One region of the Peribacillus sp. FSL P2-0133 genome, then DNA from elsewhere that is predicted to be linked to it. Evidence: riboswitches for the same ligand, from Rfam matches in the RefSeq annotation. Region 1 holds a riboswitch; each other region holds the start of a gene.
What was found. A riboswitch is a leader RNA that binds a small molecule or an ion and turns the genes downstream of it on or off. The one in region 1 is predicted to bind glycine.
Positions count from the first base shown of each region.

Region 2: another riboswitch for glycine. It lies ahead of MKY17_RS03235 (amino acid permease); the one in region 1 lies ahead of glyA (serine hydroxymethyltransferase).
Region 3: another riboswitch for glycine. It lies ahead of MKY17_RS20795 (amidohydrolase); the one in region 1 lies ahead of glyA (serine hydroxymethyltransferase).
Region 4: another riboswitch for glycine. It lies ahead of gcvT (glycine cleavage system aminomethyltransferase GcvT); the one in region 1 lies ahead of glyA (serine hydroxymethyltransferase).

Region 1 is NZ_CP150254.1:2,771,628-2,776,176, forward strand. Features, by position in the region: gene MKY17_RS13310 (amino acid permease) at 1-878, shown strand, start outside; glycine riboswitch at 1,208-1,312, shown strand; gene glyA (serine hydroxymethyltransferase) at 1,486-2,736, shown strand; gene gcvT (glycine cleavage system aminomethyltransferase GcvT) at 2,871-3,980, shown strand; gene gcvH (glycine cleavage system protein GcvH) at 4,144-4,539, shown strand; gene gcvPA (aminomethyl-transferring glycine dehydrogenase subunit GcvPA) at 4,541-4,549, shown strand, end outside.
Region 2 is NZ_CP150254.1:667,585-672,133, forward strand. Features, by position in the region: gene MKY17_RS03225 (sodium:solute symporter) at 1-861, opposite strand, end outside; gene MKY17_RS03230 (DUF3311 domain-containing protein) at 858-1,058, opposite strand; gene MKY17_RS03235 (amino acid permease) at 1,346-2,689, opposite strand; glycine riboswitch at 2,896-2,974, opposite strand; gene MKY17_RS03240 (amino acid permease) at 3,479-4,549, shown strand, end outside.
Region 3 is NZ_CP150254.1:4,330,312-4,334,860, reverse strand. Features, by position in the region: gene MKY17_RS20805 (thioredoxin family protein) at 101-412, shown strand; gene MKY17_RS20800 (DUF1444 domain-containing protein) at 463-1,269, shown strand; glycine riboswitch at 1,524-1,625, shown strand; gene MKY17_RS20795 (amidohydrolase) at 1,753-2,940, shown strand; gene MKY17_RS20790 (DNA translocase FtsK) at 3,369-4,549, shown strand, end outside.
Region 4 is NZ_CP150254.1:3,886,169-3,890,717, reverse strand. Features, by position in the region: gene MKY17_RS18645 (SNF2-related protein) at 1-1,350, opposite strand, end outside; glycine riboswitch at 1,726-1,813, shown strand; gene gcvT (glycine cleavage system aminomethyltransferase GcvT) at 2,039-3,145, shown strand; gene gcvPA (aminomethyl-transferring glycine dehydrogenase subunit GcvPA) at 3,163-4,509, shown strand; gene gcvPB (aminomethyl-transferring glycine dehydrogenase subunit GcvPB) at 4,502-4,549, shown strand, end outside.

The DNA of each region.
Region 1 (4,549 bases):
TCATGATTATTAAAGGCTTTTCCACTGATTCAGGCGCAGCAAGTTTCACGAATCTATGGAGTCACGAAGGTATGTTCCCAAATGGAATAAATGGTTTTGTCCTCTCATTCCAGATGGTAGTGTTTGCGTTTGTGGGCATTGAACTTGTAGGACTTACAGCAGGTGAAACAGAAGATCCAGAAAAAGTTATCCCCAAGGCGATCAATAATATTCCTATTCGGATTATAATTTTCTACATTGGCGCACTTATTGTCATTATGAGTGTTTATCCGTGGAACGCAATCATCCCAACGGAAAGCCCATTCGTTCAAGTATTTGTGGCTGTAGGTATTGCTGGAGCTGCTGGTATCGTTAATTTTGTAGTCCTAACATCGGCTGCTTCGGCATGTAACAGCGCAATCTTCAGTACAAGCCGGATGGTATACTCACTTGCCAAAGATAAAAATGCACCTGTACCGTTTGCAAAACTTAATGACCGTAAAGTACCTTCCAATGCATTGTTCTTTTCAACTGTTGTCATTTTAATTTCTGTTGTTTTGAATTATTTAATGCCTGAAGGAGTATTTACCTTGATTACAAGTATTTCTACCGTATGTTTCATCTTTATTTGGGGAATTACAGTCATCAGTCATTTGAAATACCGTAAAACAAGACCAGATCTAGTGAAAAAGAACAAATTTAAATTACCACTTTATCCAATTTCCAATTACTTGATCCTTGTTTTCCTAGCGTTCGTCCTAGTTGTTCTTGCACTTGCGGACGACACTCGTGTTGCCTTATTCGTTACTCCTGTTTGGTTCATTATGCTGATTGCGATTTATAAGATGCGCATAACGAAGGTGGATCAGGCGAATCAGAGAGAGGTAGCGGGGAATTAAGAGGCAAGAAATCCTTTGATTCTATTTGCTGTGTTTGTCCAGATAGTTGCCGCTCCATTTTTTCCAACTGGGTGAGTAAAAAATCTGCCCGTTTTAAAAAGCCAAAGATATCTGGTTGATTCTATGATAATTCGAAATAAATATTATAGAATAGTATTGTTAGCGCTTTCAAAAATGCTTGACATAATTATTCTCAACAACTATTCTAAATGTACCAAATTGAATAAGCGGATGACAGTTGTGGGAGAGTGCAAAGCGACAAGCCACCGAAGGAGCAAGTTCCAAAAAGACCCTTGGAATAAATCTCTCAGGTAGATGGAACCACAAATGGACGCACCTCTGGAGAGCGCGTATAAACATATACGCCACCAAAGGGGAAAGGCTCTATTAAAAAATGGAGCTAAACTCTCAGGTAAAAGGACAGAGAAGGGTAGAGAACGCTACGACCCTTTTCTGTCCTTTTTTGCGTGCAAAAAAGGTTGTAAAGCATACTGTTTTTAGCAGTTTTCATAGAAAAGCAGGCCTGTAGCGGGAAAGAGCACCATATTGGAATTGAAAATTATGTAAAAATTCAGAATTAACAAAAATGTCCGGGAGGGAAAATGAAATGAGTTTACAACAAAATGATTCAACCATTTTTAAAGCGATTGAGAAAGAAGGACAACGTCAACATCAAACACTGGAATTGATTGCATCAGAAAATTTTGTTAGCCCAGATGTATTAGAGGCAATGGGAAGCGTGATGACAAATAAATATGCAGAAGGTTATCCAGGAAAGCGCTATTATGGTGGATGTGAATTTGTCGATGTGGCAGAACAAACGGCCATTGAGCGTCTAACAAAGCTTTTTGGTGCCAAATATGCAAATGTTCAGCCTCACTCAGGTGCACAAGCCAATTTCGCAGTTTTTTTCGCACTCCTTCAGCCTGGTGATAAGGTGATGGGAATGAACCTTTCACATGGTGGCCACTTAACTCATGGAAGTCCAGTCAGCGTTTCAGGAAAATGGTTTGAAGTTGTGTCTTATGGAGTTAGAGAAGATACTCAGTTAATTGATTATGATGAGTTGGAAGCTATCGCAAAGAAAGAACAACCTAAATTGATTATTGCAGGAACAAGTGCCTATCCAAGAACGATTAATTTTGCACGATTTAGAGAAATCGCCGATCAAGTTGGTGCAAAACTTATGGTGGATATGGCTCATATAGCCGGGCTGGTAGCTACTGGTCTTCACCCATCCCCAATCCCATATGCGGATGTTGTGACAAGTACAACTCATAAAACATTAAGAGGACCTCGGGGGGGCATCATTTTAACGAACGATGAAGTAATTATCAAAGCGATTAATAAATCCGTATTCCCAGGAATTCAAGGCGGTCCACTTATGCATATCATTGCAGCAAAAGCAGTTGCATTCAACGAAGCTTTACAACCAAGCTTTAAGGATTATGCGAAACAAGTCATTGAAAATGCTACAACACTTGGCGAAACATTAAAAAATGAAGGTGCAGCACTTGTTTCTGGTGGAACAGATAATCATATTGTCCTTTTAGATTTGCGTCCGTGGAATTTAACAGGAAAAGAAGCGGAGAAATTATTGGAAGACGCAGGCATTACCGTGAATAAAAATACGATTCCCTATGATCCAGAAAAGCCATTTGTTACGAGCGGTATCCGAATGGGGACAGCAGCTTTAACAACTCGAGGCATGAAGAGGGAAGAGATGGTGAAAATTGGTGAAGTGATTGCAACTGTTCTAAAGAGTAAAGGTAATAAAGACGTCATTCAGAAAGCAAGAGAAACAACCAAAGAGATTTGTGATGTTTATCCGTTATTTCAACAGCCAACTACTGTGTAAAGAAAGGGGCAGCTTAATGGAATTATGCCTTTGCTGAAACCTGAGCAACTGCCATGGCAGCGAGATACTACTAGCAATAAAGAAACCTGTAACAGTTGAACTATTTTGCAGAAAATCATAATTGGGGGTAAATCATGGGTATTGAAACAGCATTAAAGCAAACACCGCTTTTTGAAGTATATAAAAAATACGGGGCAAAAGTTATAAATTTTGGTGGCTGGGCTCTACCGGTTCAATTTACCAGCATTTTAGAAGAGCATGAAGCTGTTCGAACTGAAGCAGGACTTTTTGATGTTTCTCATATGGGAGAAGTACTTGTGGAAGGGAAAGATGCCGAGAGTTATATTAACTACCTTGTTACAAACGATGTAACAAAGCTTGGCATCAATCAAGCACAGTATACCGCAATGTGTTATCCAGACGGTGGAACGGTCGATGATTTATTAGTTTATAAATTAGGAAATGAAAAATATTTACTTGTCATTAATGCTGCAAACATTGAGAAAGATTACGAATGGATGAAGCAGCATGTAAAAGGAGAGATGGAGCTCCAAAATATTTCGGAAGACATCGCTCAGCTTGCCATCCAAGGACCAAAGGCAGAAAGCATTTTGCAAAAGTTAACGGAAATTGATTTATCAGAAATTGGTTCTTTTAAATTCGCCCAACACGTCAACATCTCGGGGATTTCCGATGTACTTGTATCCCGTACAGGTTACACAGGAGAAAATGGATATGAGCTTTATTTATCTGCAGACAAAGCGGTAGCACTTTGGGAAAAGATCTTAGAAACAGGAGCCACGAGTGGATTAAAACCATGCGGACTTGGTGCACGGGACACGCTTCGGCTGGAAGCACGTCTTGCACTCTATGGCCAAGAACTAAGTAATGATATCAGCCCGCTTGAAGCAGGAATCGGCTTTGTCGTAAAGACGAACAAAGAAAGTGACTTTATCGGAAAGTCTGCTCTTACAGAACAAAAAGAAACTGGATTAAAACGAAAATTAGTAGGGATTGAAGTAACAGGCCGGGGGATTCCGCGTCATGGTTACAAGGTAATTTCTAAAGATGGAGAGGAAATAGGTATTGTTACATCAGGAACACAATCACCATCTTTGAAGAAAAGCTTAGGTCTTGCCTTGGTATCAGCCGATCAAGCTGAAGTGGGGACACCAATAATAGTGGAAATCCGAAATAAACAGATTGAAGCCGTTATTGTTAATGCACCATTCTACAAAAGGTAAGCGGAAATATTTTAATAGAGTTATCGTGTAGTTTTCATGAGTCGATATCCGTTACCTTGCATGCAGCCTAAAATCGACTACTTAAGAGCAAAATTACCCAAATTATATTCTGAATTATGGGAATAGTTAAAAAACAAAAAAGAAAAGAAAAGGGGAAAATACAATGACGAAATTATTATCAAGTTTTCGATATAGCAAAGAACATGAGTGGGTGCAACAATTAGAAGGAAACCGTGTTCGTATTGGAATCTCTGATTATGCACAAAAAGCGTTAGGTGATATCGTCTTTGTTGAAAATCCAGCGATTGATGATGAAGTAACTGTCAATGAATCGATGGGAACGATCGAGTCAGTTAAAGCAGTTTCCGAACTTTACTCACCTGTTTCAGGAACAGTAGTTACTGTAAACGAAGAGTTAGAAGGCGCTCCAGAGACGATTAACGAGCATCCATTTGAAGCAGGGTGGTTAGTCGAAGTAGAAATGTCCAATCCAGAAGAATTAGACTCACTTCTAAACGAAGATGAGTATCAAGCATTTACTAATGAAGGAGAGGAATAATATGACAGCC
Region 2 (4,549 bases), 2.1 Mb from region 1:
CCCAACGAAAAAGACGAATAACAGCATGAGTGTATATAAAGGGCTGATGATGGCATTTTTTCGAAATACCTTGCCGCTGCGTGCTGAATAGACAGCGCTGAAAACTTGTGGCCACATATAGAAACCGAATACGAGCAATATTACCGTGGAGATAAACCATGATACGCTAAGTCCCTGGTCAGGGAACTTTAGAAAACCAGGTTTGGCCGCATCAATCGCTTCAAACATCGGCTGAAATCCGCCAAAGTAATGGATCGGCAGATAAATCCCCAAAAATCCTATTATGGCGACCATCATGATATCTTTAATGACCGCTATCCAAACAGAACCGTGTATACCGGAGATCATCACATAAATGGTTAGGCTGATCGCCCCCATCCAAACTGCCTCGGACATTGAGATGGCACCATAAGATGCCTCTGAGACAATGATTCCCAATCCTTTCAGCTGCACGACGATCACTGGAATCATCGACACCACACCGACAAGTGCAGCCAAAATTCCTAAACTGGGACTCTTATATTTGCTCACAAAGAAATCGGATTGAGACATCAGTTTATTTTCTTTGGCATATTTCCATATTTCCGGAAGGAGCCAATAGGATAATACGTAAGACAGAGTAATGTAAATTAGAACATATAGAGCGGGTGCGCCCTTGCCATATGCCCAGCCGCTGCCGCCAAGGAAGGAGAAGGTCGTATAGATTTCCCCGGCCATCAGCAGAAAGACGAAAATCGCACCAAAACCACGTCCGCCCACCGTCCATTGTTCCAAGTTCATATCTTTTCCTTTTGAAGAGCGTATCCCTAAAAATATCGATAGAAGTAAAAATGCTAAAATGATTAAGAGAGCAATATTCATTTCTGGTCACCTTCCCGATTCCTGGGATCCAGCTTATACATGATGCCCAATATGGCAGAGGTAAGGACAACCCACATAGCCATCCAGAACATATTGAAAGGCATCCCTAATACGTATGGTTCTATTTTATTAACAAAAGGTAGAAATCCTAGTATGCCTATAAAAGGAACTAGAGTAAGGATATATATAATCTTCATTAAACAAACCCCTCCGTTTTAAATAAGTGAAACGTCCATCAATGGGGTTTATTCTTCAATGCCACTGATGGCTGGGTGAACCAAACCGGGAAGGAAAATTCATACAAGACGGATTTACCTTCTTTTAAAAAGGTCCGATGATATATAATAGCTTACACTATTTTGATATAAAATTTAATGGAGTTGGGTGATATATTTTAGCAAAAAAGTGCCAACTGCCTAATCTTGATATGTTTCTTAGATGGATAAAGCCTTGAATTCGAATTGAATTCAAGGCTTTATTTCCTTTAGCTATTTTTTTTCCGATAGTTATATAGTATCACCAAGAGTATGAACCAGATCGGGGTCAAGAGCAGTGATAGTCGTGTAGCTTCAGCGAATAGCATAACAATAAGGATGAATAGGAATAATCCTAAAATGGCGTAATTGACAAAGGGTGTAAAAGGAGCCTTGAAAGTCGATTCGGCTCTTAGATCAGGCCTTGTTTTCGAATATTTGATATGGGAGATCAAGATAATGCTCCATACCCAAATGAAACAGATGGCACTGATGGTCGTCACGACGGTAAATGCCTGTTCCGGTATCAGCTTGCTTAATAATGCCCCTATTGATACAACGATTGTGGATGTTAATAAGGCATTGCTTGGAACAGCCTGTTTATTTAATTTTTCCAGTTTAGCAGGGGCTTCGCCATTTCTGCTTAACGTATAGAGTATTCGGCTTGTTGAAAATAAACCGCTGTTACATGCAGAAGCAGCGGATGTCAACACGACGAAGTTGATGATTCCTGCAGCGACAGGAATGCCGATTAACGCAAAGACCTCTACAAATGGGCTGCTTGAGGCATCAAGTTGTGTCCATGGGTTGACACAGAGAATGACGAATAGGGCACCAACATAGAAAAGTAAAATCCGGACAGGGATTTTATTGATGGCAGAAGGAATGTTCTTTCTCGGGTTCGCCGTTTCCGCTGCGGAAACCCCGACCAATTCGACACCGACAAATGAGAAGACGACCAACTGTAATGATAATAGGAATCCGGAAATGCCATTGGGGAACATGCCCCCATGATTCCATAGGTTCGTTATGGAAACCGTTCCGGTATTGGTGTTGAAGCCGATGATCAATAGAATGATTCCTACGATGATCAAGGCAATGATCGTGATTACTTTAATGATGGCAAACCAGAATTCCAATTCGCCAAATAACTTAACGGTCAATAGGTTCAACCCTAACAGAATGACTAGGCATATTAGAGCTGGAATCCATTGAGGGATATCGAACCAATATTGTATATAGACACCGACAGCTATGATATCGGCCATTGCGGTCATGATCCAACAGAACCAATATGTCCAACCTGTCACGAATCCAGCCCATGGACCGACATATTCGGTTGCAAATTCAGTGAATGATGCATAACCTGCATTGGATAATAGCAATTCGCCCAGCGCCCTCATCACAAAAAACAAGGCAATCCCTATTATCAGATAGGAGAATATAATGGAAGGTCCAGCCAATTGTATGGCTTTTCCGGATCCTAAAAATAAACCGGTGCCAATGGTTCCTCCTATTGCAATCAGTTGTACATGTCGATTTTTTAAATCTCTTTTTAATTCCTGTTTAGCCAATTCTTACGCCCCCGTTTTTTATAGTCTTGTTAGTAATGATTTCAACCTGCATGGTCTTGGAGAGAGGGACGTGATTTTTTGCCCTGCTTGCCTATTCCATTGGTTTTCAAGAGTGTAGTTTTAAGTCCAATCACAAAATGGACAATAAAAAAAGAGATTGGATAATACCAATCTCTTAAAGGGTTCAGAATAACAATTCTATCATTCGTTACTCTTCTGTCCTTTTGCCTGAGATTGTGAATCCTTCGGCGCTGCATCTTGTACAGTCTCTCCAGAAGCTGCTCCTGCTATAGTGTCATCCATAGCATTCATCGCTTGCTTGTATGCGGTTGTGAAGAAATGTCTGTCAGTGTTAATCTTCCACTGTTGGATCATTCATTATGCTTATAAAATAATATTGGAATTCTATCATCAATTTTTCGGTAGGTCAACAATATTTTTGAAATGAAACAGGCATTATCGCAGTTTAATAGTGGTTTGTATTTAACTTAAGGTTTAAGCAGAAGTGATAGTTTTCTGCTCTTTTTGAACGATCACTATTATAAAATACTGAACATCATTTTTTTAAAATGATATTTTTAGATTAGAAAAATCGACAAGATATTATTGGTAACTGTTTATTTCAAAAATACAATTGTATTTTTACAGAATATTTACTATTATAAGATAAGAAAATATAATTGAAGTGTTATGTAATATTGATTACGATAAAGCATTTCTAATTAAAAGAGAGTCGTTCGTGGCAAGGATGGAAAAGCATTACCGATATTGCATCTGGGGGAGTTAATCATGTCGAACAAGGAATTAAAGAGAGGGCTGGAATCAAGACATATTCAAATGATAGCTTTAGGCGGAACCATCGGGGTCGGTTTATTCATGGGTTCTGCGAGCACGATCAAATGGACCGGGCCCTCTGTTATGCTTGCTTATGCAATCGCAGGTATTTTTATATTTTTCATCATGCGTTCCATGGGTGAGATGCTATATTTAGAACCGACTACAGGTTCTTTTGCAACCTTTGCGAGCAGCTATATACATCCCTTGGCAGGTTATATGACTGCTTGGAGCAATTGGTTTCAATGGGTAATCGTCGGAATGTCCGAAATCATCGCGGTTGGGTTGTATATGCAATATTGGTTCCCGGAGTTACCTGCTTGGATACCAGGTGTGGTCGCCATGATCATCTTGGGGGCGGCAAACCTTATTTCGGTTAAATCCTTCGGGGAATTTGAATTTTGGTTTGCGCTTATAAAAATCATAACGATTATATTGATGATCATTGCCGGCCTTGGCCTTATCTTCTTTGGAATAGGGAATGGCGGGGATGCTATTGGATTATCGAATCTTTGGGCAAATGGCGGCTTCTTTACGGGAGGCTGGACAGGATTCTTCTTCGCGCTTTCCCTAGTAGTGGCTTCCTATCAAGGCGTTGAGCTTATCGGAATCACAGCAGGAGAAGCGAAGAATCCAACCAAGACCGTAACAAAAGCGATCCAATCAATCATATGGCGCATTTTAATTTTCTACATTGGTGCCATATTCGTCATCGTGACAGTATTCCCTTGGGATCAACTGGATGACTTAGGCAGTCCATTTGTTTCAACCTTTGCCAAAATAGGTATCACTGCAGCGGCAGGCATCATTAATTTTGTCGTAATCACTGCAGCAATGTCTGGATGCAACAGTGGGATTTTCAGTGCAGGACGTATGCTTTACACACTGGCATTGAATGGCCAAGCTCCGAAAGCCTTTGCTAAAGTATCTAAAAATGGAGTGCCGGCATATTGCACGATCGCTGTACTTTTAGGATTGGGCATCGGGGTTATCCTGAATTACCTTGCACCGCCTCAATTATTCCTT
Region 3 (4,549 bases), 1.6 Mb from region 1:
TGCCTTTCAACCGATCCGTATTAATGGTTGATTTCTGGAGAGTCTGGTATGATGGGATTATAAAAACTAAGGTGTCATTTAGAGCAGGAGGAATATTCAAATGGAAAATTTACAAACCGTTGAGCAATATGATGCATTGAAAAATGAAGGCAAACATATCTTTCTTTTTTCGGCGACATGGTGTGGGGATTGCCGTGTAATCGAACCGATAATGCCGGAGATTGAAACGAAATTTCCTGACTTTACATTCATTCATGTGGACCGTGATGAATTCATCGATGTGTGTGCGGCTAATGATGTATTCGGTATACCAAGTTTCATCGCGTATGATAATGGTAAAGAGCTAGGCAGATTCGTGAGCAAGGATCGTAAAACGCAAGAACAAATTGAGGAATTCATACAATCACTATAATCAATATCCCCTTCTCGCTGGGGATTTTTCAATGAAGAGGAGGGTCAGTCATGAAAATGGACAGCACGAAGCTGAAAAATATCCTGAAGGAACGTTTAAAAGATGAAAATCGCACATTTAAATTCGATAGCAAGAAAGATACGTTACGGGTGGAAAATGTGAAGACCGGGAAGGGTATCACCATCGAGTTGCCTCCTGTACTTGCTAACTATGAAAACGTACAGGAAAAGGCCATCGATGAAATTATCTATTACGTGGAAGAGGCCCTGAATGTGATGGGGGGAGAACATAGCATGGAAGGCAAGGAGAAATTCATTTTCCCAGTCATCCGCTCGACCTCCTTTCCAATGGAATCGGAAGAAGGAAATCCATTTTTATTCGATGAGCATACGGCTGAAACCCGGATTTTTTATGCCCTTGATTTAGGGAAAACCTACCGTCTTATAGATGAAAAGATGATTCAACGGGAAAATTGGCAGGGTGACAGGATCCGTGAAATTGCCCTTTTTAATGCCCGTTCCCTCTCCACTGAAATGAAGTCGGATATCGTTGCAGGTAATGCATTTTATTTTTTGAACACGAATGATGGTTATGATGCCAGCAGGATCCTGAATGAATCATGGCTTCGGGAAATGAAGGACAAGATCGAGGGAACCATGGCTGTGGCCATTCCCCATCAGGACGTCATCATCATTGCCGATGTGAAGAATGATACGGGCTATGATATTCTTGCGCAAATGGCGATGAGCTTCTTTGCCAGCGGTCATGTTCCAATAACGGCTCTATCATTTCTTTACGAAGAAAATGAGTTGGAGCCCATCTTCATTATGGGTAAAAACAAAAAGCGTGAACAATAATATATTGAATACATAAGGACCGTGTCAGCATCTGACAGCGGTCCTTTTAAAGTTTAATAGAGTTTATGACCCTTAGAGTTGATATTTATTTTTTAATCGGTGATAATATAATTGTAATATTTTGAAAATATGGAATAAAACAATATAACGAGCGGATGAACGTTGTGGGAGAGTGCAAAGCATTGAGCCACCGAAGGAGCAAGTTCCAAAAATATCCCTTGGAGCAAATCTCTCAGGTAAATGGTACCGCAGCTGGACGCAACTCTGGAGAGCGCGCAGGAAGTGTGCCACCAACGGGGAAACCTCCATGACCAAAATGGAGTTAATCTCTCAGGTAAAAGGACAGAGAAGGGAGCGGTAAGTTTACGGAACCCTTCTCTGTCCTTTTTTATTTGGCTTTTTACATACAGAAGGTTTACAGCGAACATGGAACTTACTAATATGCTAATCAACTTGAAATAATGGGGGAGAATAATCGTGAATGTGAAAAGCAAATTAATGAACATGCTTGAAGCCCGTAAAGGGGAAATGGTTCAAATCCGCCGTCATTTACACGAGAATCCGGAGCTATCCTTCAAAGAAGAGAAAACGGCAAAATATATCATTGATTTTTATAAGGGGAAAGATGTATCGATTCAAACGAATGTAGGAAATGGATTAGGGATCATCGTGACGATCGAAGGTGGAAAACCAGGGAAAACGATAGGTCTCCGTGCCGATTTCGATGCACTGCCGATTTCAGAAGAAGCGGAGGTTCCATTCCGTTCAAAAAATGAAGGTGTCATGCATGCCTGCGGACACGATGGGCATACCGCTTATTTATTGGTATTGGCAGACTGCATCAATGAGCTGAAAGATTCCCTATCAGGTACGATCAAAATAATTCATCAACATGCAGAAGAAACACCCCCCGGAGGAGCCAAAAGCATTATGGAATCAGGGTTTTTGGATGAACTGGATGCTGTTTTTGGAATCCATTTATTTCCTTCTCATCCAGCAGGGGTTGTCGGGTATCGCGGCGGCTATTCGATGGCTGGACGGACCTATTTCAAGTTAGCGATAAAGGGTGTAGGCGGCCATGGATCCTCCCCGCATATGGCTAATGATACCATTGTGGCAGGCGCCCATTTCGTGACAGCCGTACAAACCGTAATCAGCCGTCGCTTGAACCCTTTTGATATGGGTGTAGTCACAATCGGCTCCTTCGATGGAAAAGGAAGCTTTAATGTCATTAAAGATCGTATAGAAATTGAAGGGGATGTTCGTTATATGACAGCAGAGACCCAACAGCTGATCGATAAGGAAATCCACCGGATCGTTAAAGGGGTAGAAACGGAATTTGATGTTCAGTGCGAACTTACATATGTTCCCGATTATCCTCCGTTATATAATGACCCTGAACTGACGCGATTCGTGAAAAATAGCCTGGAAAGCATGGATGACAAAGATATTAAGAAGGTTGTGGAATTTCCGGTTTTCTCTGGTTCAGAAGATTTTTCGTATTATGCAGAAAAGATTCCTGGCTGCTTCTTTTACATTGGCTGTAAACCGAAAGGGGTGGAGAAGGCATATTTCAATCACCATCCTAAATTCGACATTGATGAGGATGCCCTTTTGATCGCTTCCAAATCAGTGGCGCAGGTTGTATGCAGTTTTTATGAATGGAAATAGTACCTTTGGTCTTTGTTTGCAAAAAAAACGCAGAAACCCACAAAACACCGTTCGGTATTAACGAACGGTGTTTTATGGGTTGCGGCAGGTATTTGGATGCCGTCGGCGGTTTCATGAAGGATGTTGCAATGAATTGGCCAGTCTGCTTCAAAGGCTGCATGAAAACTTAATCTCTTTGTAAACGCGATTTAACAGCGGTGTTTTATTTAAATAGTAGACTAGGGGCTAATGTTATTTCGCAATTAATAGGTTTAAACTCATTCCAAAAGGGGTTTAATAGGGTAGGAGTTCTGCGAAATACGTTAAGTTAGCAGGAATACGATAAAAAAAAAAGATGCTAATCCCAATTCAGCTTAAATTTTCTCGATATTTTTAAAATAACTGGTAGAATTAGTTACATAACTACAGATGTAGAAAGAGTGATAGTTTTGAAATGGCTAAATAAGATGAAAAAATGGTTCCAAGCAGAGGAAATTATTGAAATCGAAGAAATTATTATAGATGAGCCGCTTGATGAAGAGACATTAAAGAAAATGGATTTTTCAAAGCTTTCTAAGTCAAAGAAAGAAGAAATAAAGGTTTACAATCAAAAAGTGGAAAAAATGTCCCAGACGCCAGACCCGGATACGAAAATCCTGTTTCAATATCCAAAAGGACAGTTCAAGTTTCCGCTCATTCCAGACCGGGAGCAGAATAAAAGAAAGCCTAGGGAAAGAAACAGGGAAGAAAGTGAACCCAAACAGGGGAAGAATGTGACCAAAGAAACAACGAGAAGGCCTGTAAGGGATACTGAACCAAAACGGAGAAGCTTCGACCGGGAGGAAACCTCAAAAATAGTCCCGTCAAATACTCCATTCCGCCCAACGGAAATCCCTTCACCCATTTATGGGTTCCGTCGTCCGGAAAAAAAAACAGTCCCTTCTGAAGAAATTGTCGAATATGAATTAGAAAGCAAAATGCCCATCCTTAAAAAAGAAGGACCCGATATCGAGATTCCGGTACCGATCCCTGAAATCTCAAAAGAAGTGTCACATGAGGAAATGACGATAGAACCATCCGTTCTTATACCGGAACAAGCTGAAAAAAAAAGGGAAGATTCGGAGATACCCGCTTTCTTTCGTAGGAATTCCATTGAGTCACTGCCAGAAGAAGCAGTAAGCGAGCCTGACATAATTGAGCCTGCGGTGGAAAAAGAGGCTATTGAACAGGACCAGGTCGATTTTGGACGCGAAGTCGCTGTATCCATCATGGAACAGGCGGACGACACCCCGCCTGAAGCTATATCGGTTCCTGGGGAGGTTGCTGCACAATCAAATCAACCATCCGTTAGTCAAGGGACACTGCCTGAAGATCCATCTGAGGCAATACCTGAAGTGCAGCCTAAACGTCCGAAAAAACATATCCCATTTAATGTGATGATGCTTAAGCAAGATCGGGAAAAAAACAGCTTCATGAATAAAATGATGCCGGAAAAAAAAAGCCTTAATTCGGAAAGGGCAGTAGTTTCCCCTGATAAGCGACCAATGAATGATGCTGCTGAAACGGAGACAGGACAAGCGAAACCATCCGCCATTCCTGAACGGAAACAAGAGGAAGGCAGAGTTATGCC
Region 4 (4,549 bases), 1.1 Mb from region 1:
CCATGGCAGGTCAAAATTAATCAAGTGATGGCAAAACTGAAGGTTTATCCCTTCCCCGCCAGCTTCTGTTGCTATTAATACCTGTATATTCTTTTGGAATAATTCCCGCATCCAGTCTTTCTTTCCGCGCTTAAAACCGCCTCGGAAGGGAACCGAAGAAATTCCATTCTGCTGTAGGTACCATTGGAGATATAGCTGAGTCGCCCGGTATTCGGTAAAGATAATCACTTTGTCATCAATTTTCTTGATCAGTTCCAGTGCTTTTTCAGCCTTGGAGTTCTGAACTGTTTCATTCACTTTAGAAAATAAATCATCAAGCTTTGCCAAAAAGTCAGGGGAAGGCTGATCATATTTTTCTTTCATATTCTTTAATGTATAAAAGACCGCCTCTCTGCTGCTGCATGCTTCCCTTTGGAGAGTGAGAGCCGAAAAGGCGCTTCCTTTTGATCCATCCGAAATAGGCTTGAATTTGGAAACAGCATCGTACAATGCTTGTTCCGTTGGAGAAAATTCAATGGTGATGGTTTCCACATGCCGTTTTGTCCATTCAATGCCAGTATCGGCCCGCCGGTTTCGAATCATGACAGTATTGACCAGTTCCTTTAGGTGTTCATCTTCAATGATGTTCCGGCCTTTCCCTTTATACTTTTCCGAAAAGAGTGAGGCATTTCCCAAGTGGCCCGGTTTCAATAACGAAACGAGGTGAAAAATCTCCTCGACTTTATTTTGAATCGGAGTGGCTGTCAGGAGTAAACAAAATTTCTTTTTCAGATTTTGGACGAATTCATAGTTCTTCGTCTTATTGTTTTTAAGTTTATGAGCTTCATCAATAATGATGAAGTCATATTCCTGAGTAAAAATGATATCTCGATGTGGAGCGCGTTTCGCTGTATCAATGGATGAAATGACCACATCACAGGATTCCCAAACATAACTTTTTCTCTGAACGACTGCCGGTATATGAAACTTGGTATTCAATTCAAAAGCCCATTGTGTGACAAGGGAGGCTGGAACAAGGATCAATACTTTTTTTACAAGGCCCCTAATCATATACTCTTTTAGGATCAAGCCTGCTTCAATTGTTTTTCCGAGCCCCACCTCATCAGCTAAAATGGCCTTTCCATTCATCTTTTCCACCACTTGCTTGGCTGCTTCCAATTGATGGGGAAGCGGGGTTAACTGCGGAAGGTGCTTGGGCGCCTGTAAACCTTCAAAATCAGGGATGATAAGATTTTCCTCCATTTGAACCGCCAACTTATAAAGCTCCCAATTTCCCCATGGACCGTCATTTTCCATTTTTTGCAGAAACTCGTCATTCCATTCAGAATTGAAGGATATATTGATTTTCATAGAAATAACTCCCTCTTAAATCATAATTTCCTTAATAAAAGGTCAAAACCCGAACATTTCGTATGTGAAGTAAGAAAAATATTTCTTTTCAAAAGATATTGCAGAGATAAGTTTCTTAGGGTAGGATATAAGTATATTTAGAAAATTCCAATTTCCAAACGCTACAAAGAATCTTTGTACATCGATTTTGCAGTTCGTGTTTTCTTAGTATGAGCTATAGGCTCCTAATTTATCCAAGATTACTGAAGGAGATCACTCAAACGGTTTCTGAAGTTTTAGGAGAATTGGCAGAGAATGCATTCCATGATGCTCAAAGGTTTTACCGATGCTTGGGGCTATTTCGCTTCCTTTCATTGGTAGACCATTCATATGCGGGTGAAGATAAGGGGAGAGACTACGGATGTAGCGCCGAAGGAGCAAACTTAGCAGTGAATCTCTCAGGCAAAAGAACTCTTATTGGACGCAACTCTGGAGAGCGCCGCCCGTTTTGGGACGGCCACCAAAGGGGAAAACCTATTACATAGGTAAACTTTCAGGTTTCAGGACAGAGAAAAAGCTCAAACGGGCTTTCTCTGTCCTTTTTTGTGCTTTTTTCACATCATGAATCAGGATATACCTGATGCGTAATGACAAGAAGCTTTTGATAATGAAGCCAATTAATTTAAAAAAATCTGAAGGGGGTCATTTTTTGACCAATTTAAAAAGAACACCACTATTTGAGGTTTATCGTGAATACGGAGGTAAAACGATTGATTTTGGCGGCTGGGAACTTCCTGTCCAATTTTCGGGTATAAAGGACGAACATGAAGCCGTACGTACAAAAGCGGGGTTATTCGATGTTTCCCATATGGGGGAAGTCGATGTTAAGGGTCCTGGGAGCCTTTCCTTTTTACAGAAGATGCTGACTAATGATATATCAAAGCTGCAACAGGGCGGTGCCCAATATACCGCCATGTGTTATGAAAACGGAGGCACGGTTGATGATCTTATCGTGTATAAAAGGGCTGAGGACGACTATCTGCTCGTGGTCAATGCAGCGAATACAGAAAAAGATTTCAATTGGCTGCAAGCTAATTTAACGGAAGATGTCCAAATTACGAATGTATCGAGTGACTATACACAGCTGGCACTTCAAGGACCATCTGCAGAAAAGATATTACAAAAACTATCGGGAAATACTGACTTAAGTGAAATTGGATTTTTCAAGTTCAAGGAAAATGTCCTGATCAACGGTATCTCCACGTTGGTATCCCGTACTGGATACACTGGTGAAGATGGGTTTGAGATATATAGCGACAGTGAAAATGGTCCTGCCCTTTGGAAGGCGATTATGGAAGCCGGAAAGGAAGAGGGGGTTCAGCCGATTGGTTTAGGTGCTCGTGATACCCTGCGTTTTGAAGCGAAACTGCCGCTGTATGGACAGGAGCTTTCAGCGGACATCACCCCGATGGAAGCCGGTATTGGTTTTGCAGTAAAAGTGGATAAGGAAGTGGATTTTTTCGGGAAAGCCGTTCTTGCTGAGCAAAAGGAGAAAGGAGCTCCCCGCAAGCTTGTGGGAATTGAAATGATTGACCGTGGCATTCCACGTCATGGGTATAAGGTCTACAGCGGTGATAAAGCCATTGGCGAGGTCACGACCGGTACCCAATCACCAACGTTGAAGAAAAACGTGGGATTGGTACTTATCGATAAGGAATTTTCGGTGCTGGATGCGGAAGTCGAAGTGGAAATCCGTTCCAAACGTTTGAAAGCCGTTATCATACAAACACCTTTTTATAAAAAACCACGTAAATAGAGAGGAATGGTCATTAGATGAAACATCGTTATTTACCCATGACAGAGCAAGATAAACAAGAAATGCTGGAAGCGATAGGGGTATCTACTGTTCAAGAACTTTTCAATGATATCCCTGAAAGCGTTCGTTTTCAAGGAGAATACGATATCAAGCCTGCTAAATCGGAACCTGCATTAATGAAAGAATTATCAAGGCTTGCTGCCAAGAATGCGGACCTTAAAAACTATGCTTCCTTCCTTGGTGCGGGTGTCTATGACCATTACGCACCGGTCATCGTCGATCATGTTTTATCCCGTTCTGAGTTTTATACGGCTTATACACCCTATCAGCCTGAAATTTCACAGGGCGAGCTTCAGGCGATCTTTGAATATCAAACGATGATATGTGAATTGACGGGCATGGATGTTGCTAACTCCTCCATGTATGACGGCGGGACGGCGCTAGCTGAAGCAGCCATGCTTGCTTCAGGCCAGACACGACGCAAGAAGATTCTCATTTCAGGAACCGTTCATCCTGAATCAAGAGAAGTTGTGAAGACATATGCGAAAGGGCAACGGGTGGAAGTGGTCGAAGTTCCTTATAAAGACGGTGTGACGGACTTAGCTGCTTTAAGGGAATTGGCGAATGATGACATTGCAGGAGTGATCGTGCAATATCCGAACTTTTTTGGCCGCATCGAGCCATTGAAAGAAATGGAGGAAATCATTCATGGAGTCAAGTCCATGTTTATCGTTTCCAGTAACCCGCTTGCATTGGGAGCTTTGACATCCCCTGGTGCACTCGGTGCAGATATCGTAGCGGGGGATGCCCAGCCATTCGGCATTCCAGCGGCATTTGGGGGACCTCATTGTGGATATTTTGCCGTTACTAATAAACTTGTTCGGAAAGTTCCGGGCCGACTCGTCGGTCAAACGGTGGATGAAAATGGAAAAAGGGGGTTTGTACTGACTCTTCAAGCTCGTGAACAGCACATTCGCCGTGACAAAGCCACATCCAACATTTGTTCCAATCAAGCTTTGAATGCCTTGGCAGCTTCTGTTGCAATGACCGCGCTTGGGAAAAAGGGTGTCAAAGAAATGGCCGTGCAAAATATTCAAAAAGCGCATTATGCGAAAAAAGTAATTATGGCAAAAGGGGTGGAAGTGATATTCGACGGTCCTTCGTTTAATGAATTTGTCATTAAACTGCCTGCTTCGTTTTCAGAAATCAATAAAAACCTTTTTGAAAAAGGGATGATTGGCGGCTTCGATTTAGGGACGGTTTATCCTGAGCTGAAAGACCATATGCTGGTCGCGGTAACTGAACTTAGAACAAAAGAAGAAATTGATGCACTTGCGCAGGAATTGGGGGATCAACATGAATAATCAAGATCAATCACTCATTTTTGAAATCAGTACTTCCGGT